Regions from separate parts of the Sporomusa aerivorans genome, predicted to be linked through region 1. Evidence: riboswitches for the same ligand, from Rfam matches in the RefSeq annotation. Region 1 holds a riboswitch; each other region holds the start of a gene.
The links. Region 1 has a riboswitch for cobalamin ahead of SATMO3_RS05475 (ABC transporter substrate-binding protein). Riboswitches for the same ligand answer to the same signal wherever they lie in the genome.
Positions count from the first base shown of each region.

Region 2: linked by a shared signal. The riboswitch ahead of SATMO3_RS03575 (TonB-dependent receptor) and the one ahead of SATMO3_RS05475 (ABC transporter substrate-binding protein) in region 1 are both predicted to bind cobalamin.
Region 3: linked by a shared signal. The riboswitch ahead of cbiD (cobalt-precorrin-5B (C(1))-methyltransferase CbiD) and the one ahead of SATMO3_RS05475 (ABC transporter substrate-binding protein) in region 1 are both predicted to bind cobalamin.

Region 1 covers NZ_CP156926.1:1,238,444-1,244,894, forward strand. The annotation lists gene SATMO3_RS05470 (adenosylcobinamide amidohydrolase) at 1-1,026, shown strand, start outside; cobalamin riboswitch at 1,378-1,576, shown strand; gene SATMO3_RS05475 (ABC transporter substrate-binding protein) at 1,715-2,674, shown strand; gene SATMO3_RS05480 (FecCD family ABC transporter permease) at 2,698-3,732, shown strand; gene cobN (cobaltochelatase subunit CobN) at 3,762-6,451, shown strand, end outside.
Region 2 covers NZ_CP156926.1:779,171-785,621, forward strand. The annotation lists gene SATMO3_RS03565 (methyl-accepting chemotaxis protein) at 1-838, opposite strand, end outside; gene SATMO3_RS03570 (hypothetical protein) at 985-1,182, opposite strand; cyclic di-GMP riboswitch class I at 1,365-1,452, opposite strand; cobalamin riboswitch at 1,752-1,934, shown strand; gene SATMO3_RS03575 (TonB-dependent receptor) at 2,141-4,339, shown strand; gene SATMO3_RS03580 (FecCD family ABC transporter permease) at 4,423-5,475, shown strand; gene SATMO3_RS03585 (ABC transporter ATP-binding protein) at 5,472-6,236, shown strand; gene SATMO3_RS03590 (ABC transporter substrate-binding protein) at 6,258-6,451, shown strand, end outside.
Region 3 covers NZ_CP156926.1:4,012,736-4,019,186, forward strand. The annotation lists gene SATMO3_RS19325 (cobalt-precorrin 5A hydrolase) at 1-913, opposite strand, end outside; gene cobM (precorrin-4 C(11)-methyltransferase) at 917-1,681, opposite strand; gene cbiT (precorrin-6Y C5,15-methyltransferase (decarboxylating) subunit CbiT) at 1,733-2,311, opposite strand; gene cbiE (precorrin-6y C5,15-methyltransferase (decarboxylating) subunit CbiE) at 2,308-2,940, opposite strand; gene cbiD (cobalt-precorrin-5B (C(1))-methyltransferase CbiD) at 2,913-4,013, opposite strand; cobalamin riboswitch at 4,125-4,298, opposite strand; gene SATMO3_RS19350 (lactate utilization protein C) at 4,505-5,122, shown strand; gene ldhH (L-lactate dehydrogenase (quinone) large subunit LdhH) at 5,122-6,451, shown strand, end outside.

The DNA of each region.
Region 1 (6,451 bases):
GGCGCCGTCGGTGTAACGGGGGCCAATTACCCGGAGTACATGCGGCGGGTGGCCGGTGAGCTGGGGCTAAACCCCGCCAGGGTGACCAGCATGGGGACGGCCGCCTCCATGGATAATGTCGCCATACAGTCGGAAAGCTATCAGTCACTAACTGTAACCGCCATCGCCACCGGCGGTGTGGAAGGCAATGGCGGCCGTGCGGGCGATCCGGCGTCTTATTTTATTCCCGGTAAAAAAACGGTGCAGTATAAGCCGGGCACGATTAATATTATGCTGGTCATTGACGCCGATCTTCCGGCGGCTACCATGGCCCGGGCGCTCGTGACCTGTACCGAGGCCAAAACAGCCGCCCTGCAGGAACTGGTGGCCGGCAGCCGCTTTTCAAACGGACTGGCCACCGGTTCGGGGACAGACCAGACTATAGTGATCACCAACCCGGGTTCGTCGCTTTTTCTTGAGGATGCGGGCAAACATGCCAAACTGGGGGAACTGATCGGCCGCACCGTCAAACAGGCCGTCAAGGAAGCCTTGCTGCGGCAAAGCGGCCTGTCCCCGCAAAAACAGCACAGTATGCTGCGGCGTATGAACCGCTTCGGCGTGACCGAGGAAAGCTTGTATCAGCAGTATCTGGAGGAATACGGAGCCATTAACAGACAGCGTTTTGCGGCAGTCCTGCGCCAACTGGACAAGGAGGCGGAACTGGTGACCGGTACGTCACTGTATGTTCACCTCTTAGATCAGAATCAGTGGCAGTTGCTGAGTGGCGGCGAACTGGCCCAGGCCGGCAATGACCTGCTTGTTTTGACCGCAGGCAAGTATCAGGTGTTAGCCCCGTCGGTAGCTACCGGCGAACTGACAGCCGATATCCGGGCCTGGTCGGCACTGGTTGTGAAGATTGTAGCGGACCGGCTTGACCGGATACCCGCCTTGGAAGCTCCGACACCAGTCATTTCACAGCAGGCTATACAAAGTTCTGCCGATGCCTTCACCGAAACCATGCTGACCGGTCTGAGCGAGAGGGAGTAATAGGGTCAGGCTTGAGTTATTAAAATTGACTTAGGATACACTGCGAATGTTATGAAGCAATAGAGAGAGGTCTAATGACAAGGACGGACAAGGACGCAGTCAACCAAAGTACTGCAAATTGTCCCAGCCAATATTACAAGGATTTGGCAAGAGTTAATTGACATTAAAGATGGAGAGGAATAAGTCAATGTCATATGTAACTCAAGCCTGACCCCTTTAAACCCTGACCCCTTTAAACCCTGACCCCTTTAAACCCGATGATTGTGGAAAACATTGTCTAAATTAGTTTATATTTGACAATTTCGCTCATAAAATGTTAAAATAATGTAAATAATATAATTTCATATGCCTTGTAAGAAAGGCGAAACAGGTGCCCCGCAAGGGGCTTAATAGAGAAGTGCGGTTAAGCAGTTTTGCTGATCCCGCCGCGGTCCCGCCGCTGTATCGGGGAGTAGGTTTGCATTAGGTCACTGGATGATTGTCATCTGGGAAGGCGCAAACACTATCATGATCCGGAGCCAGAAGAACTGCCTGTTTGACAATCACCGCTTGAGCCACGAGAGATGGGGAGGGGATTCGCACAGTTTTATTGAAAATTTACTGGTTTACTGTGTTGCTGCAGACCTCTTCCGTTTTATACGGGAGAGGTCTTTTGATGTCTTAGTGAGTTTACAATGAGGAATAGAAAATGAAACAGTTTTTATATCTGGCGGCTCTTTGCTCGCTTTGTCTGCTGCTTACCGGCTGCCCCGCCAGACCGGTTGCCGATAAAACGGTCAGTGCCCGCAGCGGTTATACTGTAACGGACGATAGCGGGTATACCATGCTGCTGGCGGATAAGCCCAAACGCATTGTGTCGCTTGCTTATAGCGTGGATGAGATTATTTTGGAACTGGTGGCGCAGGAGCGGATTCTGGCTTTTAGCCGGCATGCCGGCGATCCGGAAATCACTTTTATTACCGCCGAGCAGGCTGCCAGAGTGGGTCAACGGGCCGTACCCTATGCCGAGGCGCTCATTGCGCTCCGGCCGGATCTGATCTTAGCGGCGCCAGGTACCCTGCGGCCGGAAGCAGTACAGACACTGAGAGAAGTCGGCATTCCTGTATATATTTCCAAAAGTCCGAAAAACTTGCCGGAGGTTAAACAAAGAATTATAAGTTTAGCCCGCGCGGTGCGGGAAGAGGAACAGGGGCAGCGCATGATTGCCCAAATGGAAAAGCGGTTGCGGCAAATTGAAGCAAGATTGGTCCCAGTCACTCCGGCTAACAGCAAATGTGCGATGGCTTTTGATTTTATCGGTGTTATCGGCAACAGAAACAATTTGCTGGCAGATATCTTCCAATATGCCCATTTGCGTAACGGCGCTCTCCTGGCCGGCAGCGACCAGGGCGAAAACCGCCTGTCCAAGGAACAAATTATTGCCGCAAATCCGGATATCTTTCTTTTGCCTACCTGGAATTATGACGGGCACAGTGATGTCGACACCTACCGGCGGCAGATTATGACAGATCCGGCCCTGCAGCATGTTGCCGCCGTTCGCAATGATCAGGTGAAGCTGGTTTCCGACCGCTTTCGCTACGTAGGTTCGCAGCATGTTGTTGAGAGTATTGAGGTATTCGCCCGGACAGCCTATCCGGAGCTTTTTTAATTTTTTTCATAAAGAAGGTCATCATGCTGACGCTATATAAACGAAATCAGAGCAAGATTCTCCTGCTGCTGGCAGCTTTTTTGCTTGCCACAAGTCTCTCGCTTATGCTGGGGCAGGTTGAAATTCCTTTAGCCGGGACAGTTGCTGTGCTGGGCTATCAGCTATATCTGCCTGGCTTCGGTGCAGACGATTTTACGCTGGAGCAACAGTCTATTTTGTGGCAGATACGTATGCCGCGCACTTTGATTGGCATCATGGCCGGCGCCGCCCTGGCTGTTTCCGGTGCCGTCATGCAGGGGATTTTCGGCAATTATTTGGCAGATCCCGGTATTATCGGCGTATCAGGCGGTGCGGCTGCCGGCGCCGTCATTGCCATTGCTTCCGGCATTGGATTTTTGAATCTTTTTTATATGCCGCTGTTTGCTTTCATTGGTGCGGTATGCGCTGCCGGTATCACTGTCTCGCTGGTGATGCGGCAGGGAAAGATTCCGGTGATGCCGCTGCTTTTGGCCGGCGTGGCCGTAAGTATAATCTCAGGCGCCTTTACTGCCGGCATCTTAACCTATATTAACGAACAGAAGGTGCAGCAGTATCTGTTCTGGATGATCGGCAGTCTTGATTTCCGGCGCTGGGAACATGTATATATCGCTTTCTGGCCCATTAGCCTGGGGATTGCCCTGCTGATTTTGCTGTCGCGCCATCTTAACATTCTTGTCTTGGGGGAAACGGAGGCAAGGGCTGTAGGCCTGGCAATCGTTCCTTACCGGCTGCTTTTACTGCTGATCGCTTCCCTGATTGCGGCCACGGCAGTCTGTGTCAGCGGTAATATCGGCTTTGTCGGTCTGGTAATACCGCATATCTCCCGCCTGCTGGTAGGTCCGGATCATCGTCTGCTGCTGCCCTACAGCGCTCTGACCGGCGGCACGTTCTTACTGCTGTGCGACACGCTGGGCCGGATTTTACTTTGTCCCCTGGAAATACGTGTAGGCATTATGACGGCCGTGGTAGGCGTTCCTTACTTCTTATATTTGTTAAGAACCATGCACAGATCATCCTGAAGTTTCTACTGTGCCAAAGGAGTTTTGGTATGACGACGATAAGTATTTTTACCAATGTGGAAAGACAATGTACGATGCTGCGGCAGGCCGGAAAATATCTTACAGACAGCAAAACTGTTTCCTTGGACCTGCATATTTATTTCTTTAATGACACTGTTGCCTGGAGTGCGCAATATGAGTCTTTGCTCGCCAACAGTGACGTGGTCGTTTTCCTGTGGCAAGGTCCTGTTTATGAATGTGAACTGGCAGGCAAGGCCTTGCAGCTGTTAAAGAACCAGGGCAACGGTTTATATGCCTTCCTGTCAACGGCCGACAGCAGCCAATGCACGGTCAGCGGCTTTGCGGACGAGGAACTGAAGCGAATACGCGATTATATCCTGTTCAGCGGCAGCAGCAACTACCAGAGCCTCTTACTTTGGCTGGCAAGTAAGACCGGCCGGGCAGCGCCGGACTATAAGCTGCCGGCGGAACTTGTCTGGCACGGCATCTATCAGCCAGAGGTCAAAGGAAGAGAGGATCGTCCCCTTGTCGGTATTCTGTTTTCGCGTGAGGTGTGGATATGGCAGGATACAGCCTATCTTGATGCCGTCATCAATGCTTTACGTTGCCGGGGGCTGGACGTGCTGCCCGTATTTGGCCTCTGGGAGGATAATAAGGACCTGAATGCGGCGGGAATCAGCCAGGCGGTGCAAAAGTTTTTTTACCGGCAGGGGCAAGTCGTTGTTTCCGCAGTAATCAATACCTTTAGAGTAGGTCTGACCATGAGCCGGCAAAACCTGCCGGGATTTCTACGCGAGCTCAATGTGCCGGTCATTCAGGCCTATACGCTGGTACGGTCGCAGGCGGAGTGGCAGGCGGGCTTTACCGGCATGAACCCGGTAGAGCTTTCGGTCAATGTTGTGCAGCCGGAGTTTGACGGCGTTATTCACGGCGGCGTAGTTGCCGGTACAGAACCCAGCGGCGGCGGCCTGAAACGGTATTTGCCGGTACCGGAGCGGGTGGAGGCGCTGGCCGATAAAGTGAAAAAGTGGGTTAATTTACGCTGCAAAGACAATGCGCAGAAAAAGGTCGCCATTGTTTTTCACAATTATCCGCCGACAAATGCCAATATCGGTAATGCGCTGGGCCTGGATTCGCCGGCCAGTGTTGCCGTTTTGTTAAAAAAGATGGCCGAACACGGCTATACAATTGCCAGGCTCCCGGCCGGCGGGCATGAACTCATGGAGGAGCTTTTGGCCGGTGTGACGAATGACCGGAGATTTCTCAACGACGAACAAATAAATAAAGTGGTGGGCACCGTCGGCCAAGCCGATTACAAAACCTGGTTTGACAAGCTCGATAGGACAACCCGGGATGATTTAAGCAACGAATGGGGACTGCCGCCGGGAGATGTGTTTTTTGCCAATGACAGCCTGCTGGTTCCGGGAGTGCTGAACGGCAATATCCTGCTTACCCTGCAGCCCCCGCGCGGCTTTGGCGAGGAGCCCGGCAAGATTCTTCATTCGCCGACCTGTCCGCCGCCGCATCATTATTTTGCTTTTTATGCCTGGATCAGGGATGTCTGGCAGGCCGATGCGGTTATTCATGTGGGCACGCACGGTTCTCTGGAATGGCTGCCGGGAAAAAATGCCGGTCTGTCCCGCACCTGTTATCCGGAGCTTGCCTTACAGGATTTGCCGAATATTTATCCGTATTATGTCACGATTGTCGGCGAAGGCATTCAGGCCAAACGGCGGGGCGCCGCCTGCCTTATCGGGCATCTTTGCCCGCCGATGAGTCATGCCGATACGTATGAAGAGTTAGCCGAACTGGAAGTGCTTTTGGATGAATATGCGCATTACCGGGAGGAGCAGCCGGCTAATGCCGTACTGATTGGCGAGCAGATTAGCGCGAAAATAGCCGCCCTGCATCTGGAGGAAGATTTGCCCAGGCCGGCCGGGCAGTCGCTGGCCGACTATATTTTGCGCATTCATGCTTACCTTGAGACTTTGAAGCACATGCAAATACGTGTTGGCCTCCACACTCTGGGCGAGGCGCCGCAGGCTTACAAGCTAACTGAATTTATTCTGGCGCTCACCCGGGTGGAAAACGGGAATATTCCTTCGCTGCCGGATGTGATTGCCAGGGCTTATGGTTATGATTATCACCAAATGGTTGAGCGAAGCGGCCAGTTACTGCCTGACGGCAGCGGCAGCTATGCCAGGCTGATTGATGAAATCTGGCTGAGATGTAAAGCGATGGTCGGCTGTTTGCAGGACAATAATTTTTCCGAGTCAGGCATTGCCGCAGTGTTTCAGCTGCCGCAGGTTAAGGAGCTTACGCTTACGGCCGCGGCAACTGAAGAGCTGACAGCCGTTGTGAATTATATATGCAAAGAACTGGCGGTGAATTTGGCCGCTACGGTACACGAGATCACCAATACGCTGCGGGCTTTAAACGGGGAATATATTGCGCCCGGCCCGGGCGGTGCACCCAGCAATGGCCGGGCGGATATCCTGCCGACAGGCCGTAATTTTTATGGCGTTGATCCCCAGAATCTGCCGACGCCGGCAGCCTGGGAGATCGGCAAGACCCTGGCCGAGCAGGTAATCACCCGCTACATTGCCGAGGAAGGGACGTATCCCGAGAGTATCGGCATGGTATTTTGGTCTGATTCCAATATGCGGACAAACGGGCAATGCATTGCCGAACTGCTGTACCTGATGGGGGTCAGGCCTGT
Region 2 (6,451 bases), 460 kb from region 1:
CGGTAAGTTCCTCAGACGATGCCGCCAATGTATCGGCGCTGTTCTTAATCCGGGCAACAACACTGCGGAGTGAGCGCTTCATAGCAATGATGGCTTCGGCCATATCGCCGATTTCATCATTACGAGTCGCGTGAAAATCCGGTCTGGTTAAATCCAGCGATCCAACCGCCGACACCTCAGTTTTTAGGTTATTCAGACGGATCGTTATTCGCCGGCTATAAATGACCACGATAGATATTACCAGAATGGTTACAATTACGCCGGCCATTATCCCGATCTGACTTTGCGTTCTTGACTGATCAATGAGAAATTGGCTGCCGGCGTTGATGGCGTCGCCTTGTTTTTGGGCTACAACCACAAATTGAGCGTCGATCTGATCAACTAATTGCCGTCCCGCACTTAGCACGTTATTCAGGTCAGGGTCATTATTCTTTTTTGCTGCTATCGCTTTATCGCCGAGTATAAGATATTCAGCCAGCAGTTTTTCCAGTCTGCCGGCATCTTCGTCTATATTTTGCGCCGTCGCGTTATACTTTTTTACCGTATCATAACTGCTGCCGAATTTGTTGCGATAACCCTGCTCGTATTGAGCCGTCCCGTCGGTATAAAACAGAAAACCACGCATATTCAGCAGCGCCCGGGTAAAATCAGTATGGGCATCTTTGACCATTATCAATCTTGTCGAAGCAGTATTAACTTTGTTACTGAATTCTACTGTCGAGGTGGTAGTGTTTGCGTAACTATGCAGCACATACCCTAATATTACGAGAAAAGATAAAATGGTCACCGCAAAAATAGTAGTAAGTTGTACAATTATTGGATACCGTCTCGTTGTCATTTTGAGCATCTCCTTGAATGTCAAGATAAGTACGTGTATATCTGGTTATATTATGGCATAGTTACATTTTTTACAGGTTACCAAACAATTAAAGTTCGATTAATTATGCAAGGAGAGGGAGGGCTAAGCGCACCGCAGCTCTCCTTTTATATTTTGAACTTACTGCTGGCCTGGGTTAATTCTGTGGCCATTTGCGCCAGGCTTTGACTTGAAGCCGCGATTTCCTGCATGGAAGCGGTTTGCTCCTCGGTCGCGCTGGCGATTGTCTGTGATTGGGGTCGCCGATGTCTGCCAGCAGCCTCAATTTCCCGGATGGCGGTGATTTCGCTGGATTCTTTGCTCAAATCATCTCGTTCTCATACTAGTGATTCTCATAGACCGACCAACTCCCGTCTAGTAAATTTGTTGCCTTTGCTAAGTCAGGTAACTGTTATCATTCAAGTCTGTGCCTAAATTTTTTAGCACTAACGAGATCGATAAAAGAAGGCAATAAAAAAAACCGGGCAGCATCTTGGTAATAATTCTCAAGAGCAACCAGGCTGTCATAGGAAGCACCTACCCTTAGACCCACGGCTTTGCGTCCCCGTTTTTCAACGGGTTTGCCATAAAACAGGATATATGAGTGTTGAAATTTTTGGATTATATTGTCAATAAATCCATCCCCAGTATAAATCTCTTAGTGTAAATTCGTCAATGAACTTCCCGGAAACTTAACATGGTATAATCATTTCTTAACAATGCAATACCTGCCTCTTTAATCCAAGCGCGGCTATCAGGACTTCGCTTTTGTGCAGGTCCTCTTCGAACGCCACAGTTTAACCGGTATAGTTTCTGTCAAGTTTCGACAGCCTCTTGACGCTTATGACATTATTTGCTAGTATAAATTAAGTATTTATTAAAGTGATTTGTAAAAAAAGATATTGTGGAAATAGGTGCCCTACGGGGCTTAATAGGGAAGTCCGGTGTAATGCCGGCGCGGTCCCGCCACTGTAACGGGGAGTGAACCTGCACAATGCCACTGGAGCGCAAGCTTTGGGAAGGCGCAGGCAAACGAAGATCCGAAGCCAGGAGAACTGCCTGTTTGACAATCACCGTTTTACCCACGACGATGGGGAGGGGATTTACGGGCGCCTGTGCCATTTCCTTCCCAGCTTTTTACAAGCTGGGATTTTTTATTAAACAGGTTTTCTTGCTCAGTAACGGCCTCTCGAAATTAGGAGGTCGATTTTTTATGTGATTTCGAGAATAGCAGGATGGTAAGGTTAGGGCTGGCTAAGGTTAGAGGAGAAGGGGATATGTAGGATGAGTAATAAGAATAGAGTAAATAAAAAAGCGCTGAAACGACGAATGACTCTGTTGGCGGCCGGTGCGGCGATGCTATTCATGGGCGCAGGCGCGGACAATGCCGTGTATGCTGAGGAAGCGGCCGAAAAAACGGTATATCAGCTGGAGGAGGTTCTGGTAGAAGGGGAAGCTTTCGTTTATCCCGGAAGTTATGTCAATAAGAAAGCCCGGTACGGGATATTAGGTTATAAGGATATTCTGGATATTCCTTACACGGAAATAAGTCTTACCGCCAAAAGCATTGAAACCTTCGGCACGCCCGGTTTAACGTTAAACGAAGTGCTGACCAATATTCCGTCGATTAGAAGCAGTACAAGCTCGCCGATGTACACGGATTTTTCCATGCGCGGCATTAACATGAACGGCAATAATATGTACTTAAACGGCATTCCAAATTTGTTTTACCAGTTCACAACACCGCCGGCGCATATCATTGAACGCATGGACGTAACTGTCGGGCCAAACGCGGGCATCAACGGCGCGACTACTTCCTCCAACGGGACAAACAGCGGTAAAAGCGCGCCGCCCGGTATGATTAATGTGATATCAAAGCGAGCCGGGGACGAGCCTGTTACCCGTTACACGCAAACCTTCTCCGGCAGGGGCTCCTGGGGCGAATACATCGATATCGGCAGACGCTTTGGTGAAAATCAGGAGTGGGGGCTTCGCGTCAACGCCGGTCATCTGGACGGCGACTTGTCGCTGGCAGGAACGGAAAAGGAAGAAAAAACCTTTTTTATCAATCTTGACCACCGGGATGACCGCAGTACCACCAATCTTCTGGCCGGGTATTTTGATCTCAGGGTAAATGAAGGGCAGCGCTGGTTTATTCTGAGCGACAGTGTAAACAAGGGACTGATGCCCAAGGTTCCCGACGCAAAGAATTCCTATGATTTTCCCGAAACAACGAAATATGTCCATGGCTATTTATCAACATTGAATCATGAGCAAAAAATCAACGACACCTGGCGCTGGTATGTGAATACGGGGATGGCGAGCCGCAGCGGCACCAAGTATAATGCGGGCTCGGCTTTATATATTGACGGTTACGGGAATTTCCTCTCATCAAACAAACTCAATCACCAGAATGAAGCTTCCAAGAATGTTTATGTTCAGACGGGTGTAAACGGTGATTTTACTGCCGGCGAAGTAAAGCACAGCCTGGCTTTTTCCGTCGACAGAGCCTGGACAAAATATTGGAATACATCGGTAAACAGCGTCGCAGGGCTGATATCCGGCAACCTGTATGACGGGATTGTATATGGAGACTATACGCTGCCTGAGGCAGGCCACGCGTCTTTGTCCTATGAAGAAACCGTCGTGGGCGTTACTCTGGCCGATACGATGGAATACAAAAAACTGCAGGTTCTGGTGGCAGGGTCAAGACGGGACGGTAAGTTCGAATCCTCGTCCGAAAAGGTGAATAATCTCGATTTGGCGCCCAGCGTTGGCATTACCTATAAGCCAGTTAAAAATGTCTCTTTTTATACCGGCTATTCCAGCAGTTACTCCCGCGGTGCGTTTGTTTCCGATGCAAAATATGAAAACAAAGGCCGTATCCTGTCGCCGGTAAAGAATAAGCAAGCAGAGGTTGGCGTCAAATACGAAAATAACGGTTTGCTGACTACGTTAAGTTATTTTGATTTAAATCAGGGAAATTATGTGGACCTGCCCGGCAGCACAAGCGGAAAATATATCCTGACGCAGGAAGGGGAAAACCGGTATAAAGGGGTGGAACTAACCGTCAACGGTAAAATTTCCCCGAAATGGAATATTACCGGCGGCTTTATGCACTTGGATCACAAGCGGGAAAAAACGGGTACTGCCATGAAAGACGGCTGGTATGTAAACGGTGTATCCGACTGGAGCAGTGTTATCGCGCTGGAGTACAATCCGGACGACAGGACTGCGGTGATTGGCCGCGCCAATTACAACAGTTCGGCCTATATCGATGATAATAAAGCCAAAATCCCTTCGTATGTTACGTTTGATCTCGGTGTCAGCTACAAGACCAAAATTTCGGCTACACCGGTTAAATTAAGCGCCATGTGCTATAATGTCGCCGATAAAGATTACTGGATGGGAAGAGGCGGCAGCACGACCTTCGGCCTGTCTATGCCCAGAACCTTTACACTTACCGCTCAGTTTGACCTGTAAAATCCGGCAGGGAGATGCGAAATCTCCCTTTTTTTACGGTCGGATCATTGAACTACAACAGAAATGGTTACTTCGGAGGAGTTATGCTTGAACAAGAGTATAAAGCGGCAAACAAAAAAAAATATCTGCTGCTTTTAAGTACTGCAGTCATCATTGTGGTATTGGGTTTGTTTTTTACCGCCATTGGCATGAAGCAAGGCGTAATGCAGGTGCTCATTGCGGTAAAGCTGTATTTTGCCGGTACGCTGGAGGGTTCTCCTGATACCAACATCAACAAAATCATTTTGCTACTGCGTTTGCCGCGGATTGCGCTGGCCATACTGGCCGGAATCGGGCTGGCGGTCGCCGGGGTTGTCATGCAGTCCATCACCAGAAACGATCTGGTCAGTCCCTTTACGCTCGGCATATCTTCGGCGGCGGCGTTCGGCGCCTCGCTGTGCATCGTTTTCGGCAATACTCTGTTTTTCCAAAGCGAGGCAGGTATCGTTACCTGCGCTTTTATCGCTTGCCTGTTATGCGTGGCGGTCATTTACACGGTTGCGCAGAAGCTGGGTATTACCCCGACCGCCATTGTGCTGGTGGGGATTGCCCTCAATTATTTTTTCAGTGCGTTAACGGCAACCGTCGAATTTTTTGCCAAAGAACATAAATTGGAGGATGTTGTGCAATGGACGTTCGGCACGTTTAACAGAGCGTCCTGGGAGCATGTCGCTTTTACCGGCGGGGTTGTCATTGTTTGTTTTTTACTGCTGCAAAGATACGGTCTGGAACTCGATGTCCTGGCCAGCAACGACGATGATATGGCCAAAAGCCTGGGGATTCAGCCTGGCAGACTGCGTACGAAAATCGGCATTACAGCGGTGCTGATAACGGCGGCGATTATCAGTTTTACCGGTGTCATCGGTTTTGTCGGACTCATCGCGCCGCATATGGCCCGCATCCTTATCGGCAATGAGCACAAATTTTTAATCCCTTTTTCCGGCCTGTTGGGAGCGCTGCTGCTTTTGCTGGCGGATACTTTCGGCAAATATATTCTTTACCCGGTGAGCATACCGGTAGGTATCGTCATTTCTTTTTTAGGGGTGCCGTTATTTATTCATTTGATTTTAAGCGGCGGAAAGAAGGGCCTGGAATGAGTCTGGAAATCAAAAACATTACCTTTGGTTACAGTCCCAAACAGACTGTTTTAGCGGATATATCCTTTGCGGTTGAAGAAAATGAGTTTGTCAGCCTGGCAGGTCCGAACGGCACCGGCAAAACCACCTTGTTAAAATGCATGAATCGTATCCTGCGGCCGCAAGCCGGCCAAATCATTTTCAACGGAAACGATATCACCGGCTCGCGGCAACAGGATATAGCGAAAATTATGGCCTATGTGCCGCAGTATACTAACGCCCTACGGCCTATGCCGGTAATCAACGCCGTTATGATGGGCAGGCTGCCGCATGCGCAAGGCGAATACAGCGCGAAAGACCGGGAAATTGTTTTTTCTATTCTGCAGAAAATGGATATTGAAAAATTCGCCTTTCGTGATATCCGGCAGCTGAGCGGCGGCGAAAGGCAAAAAGTAGTGATTGCCCGCGCACTGGCCCAGCAGCCGAAAGTGATTATTCTGGACGAGCCGACAGGCAATCTGGATTTAAAGAATCAGCTGCATATTTTAAAGCTTATCGCCGGCCTTTGTAAAACGGAAAAGCTGGCTGTTATCATGTCAATTCATGATCTCAATTTAGCAGCGATGTTTGCCGATAAGATTTTAATGCTAAAAGATACGAGGATATTTACCTGCGGTTCTCCCGGCAACGTGATCACCAGGGAAAACATAGCCTCTATCTATGGCGTTGCTACGGCCGTAACCACAGAAGACGGCTATAAGCACGTACGGCTGCTAAAATAAAAGGAAGTGAGCAAACACAGGATGAAGAACAACGTCTATTCCACAAGCCTTATATGCGTGATTCTGGTAATTGCCAGCCTTTTTGTTTATGGCTGCGGTTCTAAAAACGCCGCTGTGCAGAGCAGTGCAGCCACACAGGTCATTGAGGACAGCCTGGGCCGCAAAGTCGAAATACCTGCGCCGGTAAAACGGGTGGTCGTGTCCAACAGTTATAT
Region 3 (6,451 bases), 2.8 Mb from region 1:
ATTCGTGCTCTTCAATACATTGTTTCAACTGTTCATTGCTAAAAAACTCAACAGGCACATCTAATTGCTGAGCCGCAGCCAGTAAACCGATTTCGTCTTCTTTAACCACCGTGCTGCCAATAACGGCAACACTTTTAAAACTGCGACCGACTTGCTGGCATGCCTGGCTGATAGCAGACAGAATCTCAGCGCTCGTAGTGCCTCGGCGACAGCCCAGGCCAATCGCCAGACTATCCGGACGCAAATATAAATGCGGCTTGTGAATATCCAGCTGTCTGTCAGTAATTACTACGGCCGCATCGTATTGATCCACTTGGGCAAGTTTACTGATATCTGTCAGCACAATATCCTGCTGGGCTGCCAAAGCGCGATAATGATCCTGCCTCGGCAGATTACCATCAATAAAAAACACTACTCTGTCACCGTTCACAATAGCCGCATTGATAGTCTTCAGGGAACTGAACGGCTCAATTGTCAGGTTAAGCTTAACTGCCAATACATCAGCCGCCGGCAAATTGGCAACATCGGTGGCAGTGGTAACAACCGGCGTAGCGCCGGCGGCTGCGCTCACCAAACGGGTCAGATCGTTAGCACCGCCGATATGACCTGATAACAGACTAATGGCATAATGACCGCCGTCATCCATGACAACTACGGCCGGATCAAATCGCTTGTCCTTGACATGGGCCGCAATGACTCGTACGACAATGCCTGTCGCCATAATAAAAACCAAACCGGCGTAGCCTGTAAATATTTCATCCACCAGATCGCTTAAGCTGCTGTAACTAAACTGTGAACTAACTGGATTGCGTCCTATCTTGGCATATACATCCACTTCCGGGCCTAAGAGCGGCGCTATCCGCTCAGCCAGTTCGGCCCCTTTATGGGTAACAGAAACGACTGCCAGCTTCACAACTTACTTAGCCTCCTGCGCTTCTCTGAACATATGTCCGAACTCAGGGGCATACAGTCGCGACAAGGCATAATCGGTATGTAAGACTCTTCCGACCACGATCATGGCCGTGCGATCGATTTTGTTTTCCCGGGCAAGCTGGGCAATGGTAGCCAAAGTACCGCGGAATATTTTTTGATCTGGCCAGGAGGCCTTCTGGACAATGGCCACCGGTGTATCGTAAGCATAACCGCCGTCGACAAGCTCTTTGACCACATTATCGAGCATGTGTACACTTAAAAAGATACACATGGTAGCCTCATGACTGGCCAGTTTAACCAGCTTTTCCTTCTCGGGGACAGGCGTGCGACCCTCAAGCCGGGTAATAATAACCGTCTGGGATACATCAGGCAGTGTATATTCCTGTTTTAACGCCGCAGCGGTAGCCAAAAAGGAGCTAACTCCCGGAACCACTTCAAAAGTAATATTTTTGGGGGCCAGGGCATCCATTTGTTCCTGAATAGCCCCGTAGATACTAGGATCACCCGTATGTAAACGGACTACGAGCTTATTTTCCTTAACGCCTTGTTCCATAACAGCAATCACTTCATCCAGCGTCATGGAGGCACTGTTATAAATGGCAGCACCGTTTTTAGCCAGTGACAAGAGGGCCGGATTTACCAGTGAGCCGGCATAAATGATAATATCGGCTTGCCCTAACAGGCGCTGGCCTTTAACAGTAATCAGCTCAGGGTCGCCAGGACCGGCTCCTACAAAATATACGTTCATAAAATTTCTCCCTTCCTTAAAGGCTGTGAACTGCTCTGCTCATCAGCCTGCCTACCTCTTGGTACACGCAATAATATATATAGGATTAAGTGCTTTAAACATATGACTGGAACCTGCCGGATGAATCCGGGTGACTTGTATGCAGCAGGCTTCAACACTGAACTCAGACACTTGCTGCATATGGCTTAATGTTGCAGACAACGTTTCAACCGTAACGGCAGTCACAATCAGACGGCCGCCTGCTTTCAGCAGCTTATTGGCACAGGCCAGAATATCCACGAGTTTTCCGCCGCTGCCGCCAACTAAAACAACATCGGCCTGAGGTAATCCGTCCATCACCTTTGGCGCTGCTCCCAGAATGGCCGTAAGATTGTCAGCGGCAAATTTAGCCGCATTGGCTTTTATTAAATCCACACCCTCCGGCTCACGTTCAATGGCAATAACCCTGCCCTCTTTTGCCAGTAAAGCGGCTTCTACCGAAAGAGAACCAGTACCGGCGCCAATATCAATAACAGTGTCAGCAATACCGATATTGGCTTTTGCCAGTGTCAATATCCTGACTTCCTGTTTAGTCATCGGGATATCGCCCCTGATGAATTGATCGTCCGGAATGCCTAATCTATGGCTCATGCTTTCACCACCATTACACTATGTTCAAAGCCGGGTATGCCGGCCGCTTCAGCCAGCGTCATGGCAATCACTTTTTCATTGTCATAAGACAAATTGGCACACAGCCAGACCTGAGCATTGTCCGGCCAGCCGTGTTCCCGCAACGCACAGGCGATATAGGCAGGATTATGCTGGGTATCCGTAAGAATCCCCAGCTTGCGGTTAGGTTGATAATCAAGCAGTCCGTCGTCCGCCTGGCGGCCATGCATGCTGATTAAGTCTGCATCCTGCCAAATCTCTGCCAGCCGGGCAAACGCCAGTTGCGCCGAGCTAATTCCCGGAATCACGCTAATACATTCTGCAGAAAATTGTTTTCTGATAGCCGCCAGCATACTGTAGAATCCCGGATCCCCCGATACCATGACTACTACATCCTGACTGGCCAGCTGACATTTGATAAAAGCCAACACACCTTCAATATCTTTATCAATAATTTTGGTAATCTGGCTTTCTGCGGCAAATGTGTCCAGCGCCCTTTTGCTGCCTACCAAAACATTAGCTGCGGTAATCGTCCGGCTAGCAATAGGCAGTACATAATCCGGCGAACCGGGACCAATGCCAACTATAACGATTCGATGTCTAGATTCCATCCTAAATGGCCTCCAATTTCCCGGGCCGTTTGGTCAAGCCCCAGTATGTCTCCCTGCAAAGTCACAATAACTGTTCCTACAGTCAGATCGCCGAACACGTAGCGTTTTGCTCTTTCACTTGCCCGCTCCGCCAGCAAATTATACACACCTGTCAGATTGTAACGGGCAATTATCGGCATGGCCGCCTCAGTAGTAGTTGATCCCAACACCTCTGCAACAGCAGCCTGCGGTGCGCCGCAGGCTGCCATATAGGCGGCCAGTGTTTCTAAACGGGCATCGGCCATGCGGTTATGAGTATGAAATATTCCGGCCGATACTTTGACGATCTTGCCAAGATGTCCAAATAAAAGCACCCTGTGCATACCATATTTAACAGCATGCTCTAACATATGACCGATAAAATTACTGGTCTGAACCACGGCTGCAGCCGGCAACCCATAACGGTTAATGGCTATATCCTGACCGATTTTACCCGGAGCAAATACAATATCTTGATACCCAAGTGCCTGTACTACACTGATCTGCGGTACCAGCGAATTTTTGAAAGCCTCTTCTGACATAGGTTCAACAATGCCGGTTGTACCTATTATGGATAGGCCGCCGGAAATACCCAGAATGGGATTGAGTGTTCTGGCGGCCAGTTTTTCACCGTCAGGAATAGAAACAGTCACAATAGCTCCTTTACCAGCCGGCAGACACTCAGACACGGCCCTGGTTATCATTTGGCGAGGCCCCGGGTTGACCGCCGGCTCACCTACCGGTACAGCCAAGCCGGGTTTTGTTACAGTTCCCACGCCGCTGCCGGCTTTTATAACAACACCTGGCTCGTCGGTAATAGTAACCTCAGCAGTAATTTTAACCCCATTGGTAATATCCGGATCATCACCGGCGTCTTTAATAATCCAGGCAATACCGCCACCGGCAATTGCCCGGCTTTCCGCCACCGGCGCCACCAGAACCGTCCCCTGTGGCGAAATAACTTCAACCTTGGTTGCCGTTTTACCCTGCCAGGCTAAAACGGCCGCCTTAGCAGCGGCAGCCGCACAAGTTCCGGTAGTGATACCTTTTCGCATTTGCCTGTCAGACAATAGAAAAACCCCCTTTAGCAGGGGGTATAATACCAAACAAAAAATGTCACTTGCCTGATTATTGTACCCACACCTGCCTATCTTCCGTAGGTCCTAACGGTATGTGTTAGAACAGGCAGGTCTCCTGACTCTGGATCATCACCCGCCTAAGCCTTCCCGGATTCCCCAGTGGCACGTATTAGGCAGCATCCCCATTACAGTGGCGGGACCGTGCCGGTGTTACACCGGCTTCCCTATTAAGCATGAAGCACCTATTCCCTTGCACTTATCCAATTACAATAGTATTAATATTCCATACAGTTAACCTAATTCCTGCAAAGCCGGCATCGATTATCAAAATTATATAATTCAAAATTTTTTCAGTAAATTTTGCGTTTTTTGTTATATTCCGAGAGGAATTAGGAATTTATTGCCGAAGGATATACTGGTCAGACCATCATACCGTTTAAATTTCATCTGCATTAAGGGGAGTGACGATGTTGAAAAAAGTAAGTGAGAACTGGCAGCCGGCATTGGCGGCCTGTTCCTGCAGCGCCGATTTTTTCTCTGACTTCGAAACCAGAGCTAAAAACGCTGCAGCCGAAGTGTTCCGTGTCAAAACAGCCGCTGAAGCCAAAGAAGTAATCACTAATCTTGTTAAATATACCAACGCCCGCAAAGTGGTCGCTGCCGACAGCCCCTTGCAGCGGGCCGCAGGTATTAACGCAGCTTTAACCGAGCTGGGAGTTACCCTGTATACTGAGCAGGCCGATATTGCCGAACACGCCGAAAGTGCCGACATTGGCATCTCGGCTGTCGAATTTGGCATTGCCGAATCAGGCAGCATCTGTCAGGACGCTTTGGCTTTTGAAAGCCGCCTTGTTTCCATGCTGCCGCCTGTCCATGTTGCGTTTATGAGCAGCAGTAATGTTGTGCAGGGTGTGTCAGAAGCCATGGAAGTTATCTCCCAGGTGTATGATCATGGTTATATCAGCTTTATAACCGGTCCCAGCCGTACTGCTGATATCGAACGAGTCTTAACAATCGGCGTACATGGCCCCAGCCGGCTTATCATTATTGCCGTTGATGAAGAAGTTAACGGAGGTGGCAAATAATGGAGGCTAATAATCGCAATATCAAAAACGAAATTCAAGAAAAGTTAAATGACGAAATACTACGCGGAGCATTAGGCCGTTTTGCCGAAGCCTATCCTGTAGCCAGAGCCAAAGCTTACGAAAATGTTCCGGATATCGATGCCTTGCGGGAACAAGTCCGACAAATGAAAATAAGCGCAGTCGCCGATATTGAAAGCCTTGCCGACAAATTTGAGTCTGAAGCCGCAAAACGAGGTGCAAAAGTATTCCGCGCCAAAGACGGCAAGGCGCTCAAAGAATACCTCATCAATCTCTGCAAAGAAAAAGGCGTGCAGCGAATTGTTAAATCCAAATCCATGGCGTCAGAAGAGATTCATCTCAACCATGATTTGGAGGCAGCCGGTCTGCACGTTAAAGAAACAGACCTGGGAGAATGGATTATCTCTCTGGCCGGCCATAAGCCGTCCCATATGGTAATGCCGGCTATTCATCTTAACCGTGAGCAAATTGCAGATTACTTTTCCAAGGAGCTTAAACAGGACATTCCCACCGATATACCTTTCATGGTCCAGGCAGCCCGTAAAGCACTCCGAACCGAATTTCTGCAGGCCGATATGGGTATATCCGGTGCAAATTTCGGCATAGCGGAAAACGGAGCCATTGGCTTAGTAACCAACGAAGGCAATGCCCGTTTGGTCACTACCCTGCCGCGCGTCCATGTTGTCATTATTGGCTATGAGAAGCTTATTCCTACAATAAAAGACGCTGCTCCCATCCTGCGCACTTTGCCGCGAAATGCAACCGGCCAGCTTATGACCAGTTACATGACCATGACCTCAGGAGCAACTCCGGTTATGGTGAAGCAAGATGGCAAATGGGTTGAGCAAGATAAAGAACTGCATATCATTCTATTTGATAACGGACGCCTCAAAGCCGCACATGACGATAAATTTAAAGAAATATACCAGTGTGTCCGCTGTGCATCATGCCTGAACGTATGTCCGGTATATACCATAGTTGGCGGCCATGTATACGGTCATATTTACGCCGGCGGGATCGGGGCTATCTTAACGGCATTCTTAAATAGTATGGGCGATTTTGAAAAAATTAATGAATTGTGTATTGGCTGTCGCAAATGTGTGGAGATCTGTCCGGGAAAAATTGATATTCCACATCTTATCGAAGAACTCCGGGCCAGAGCTGTGAAAGAACATGGTCTCCCCTTTGGCGTCAAGGCTGTATTTGAAACTGTGCTGGCAAACCGAAAAGTGTTTCATACCCTGCTGCGTTTGGCCGCCATTGGTCAGAAGCCCTTTCAGTCCGGCCGCGTAATCCGGCACCTGCCCCTGT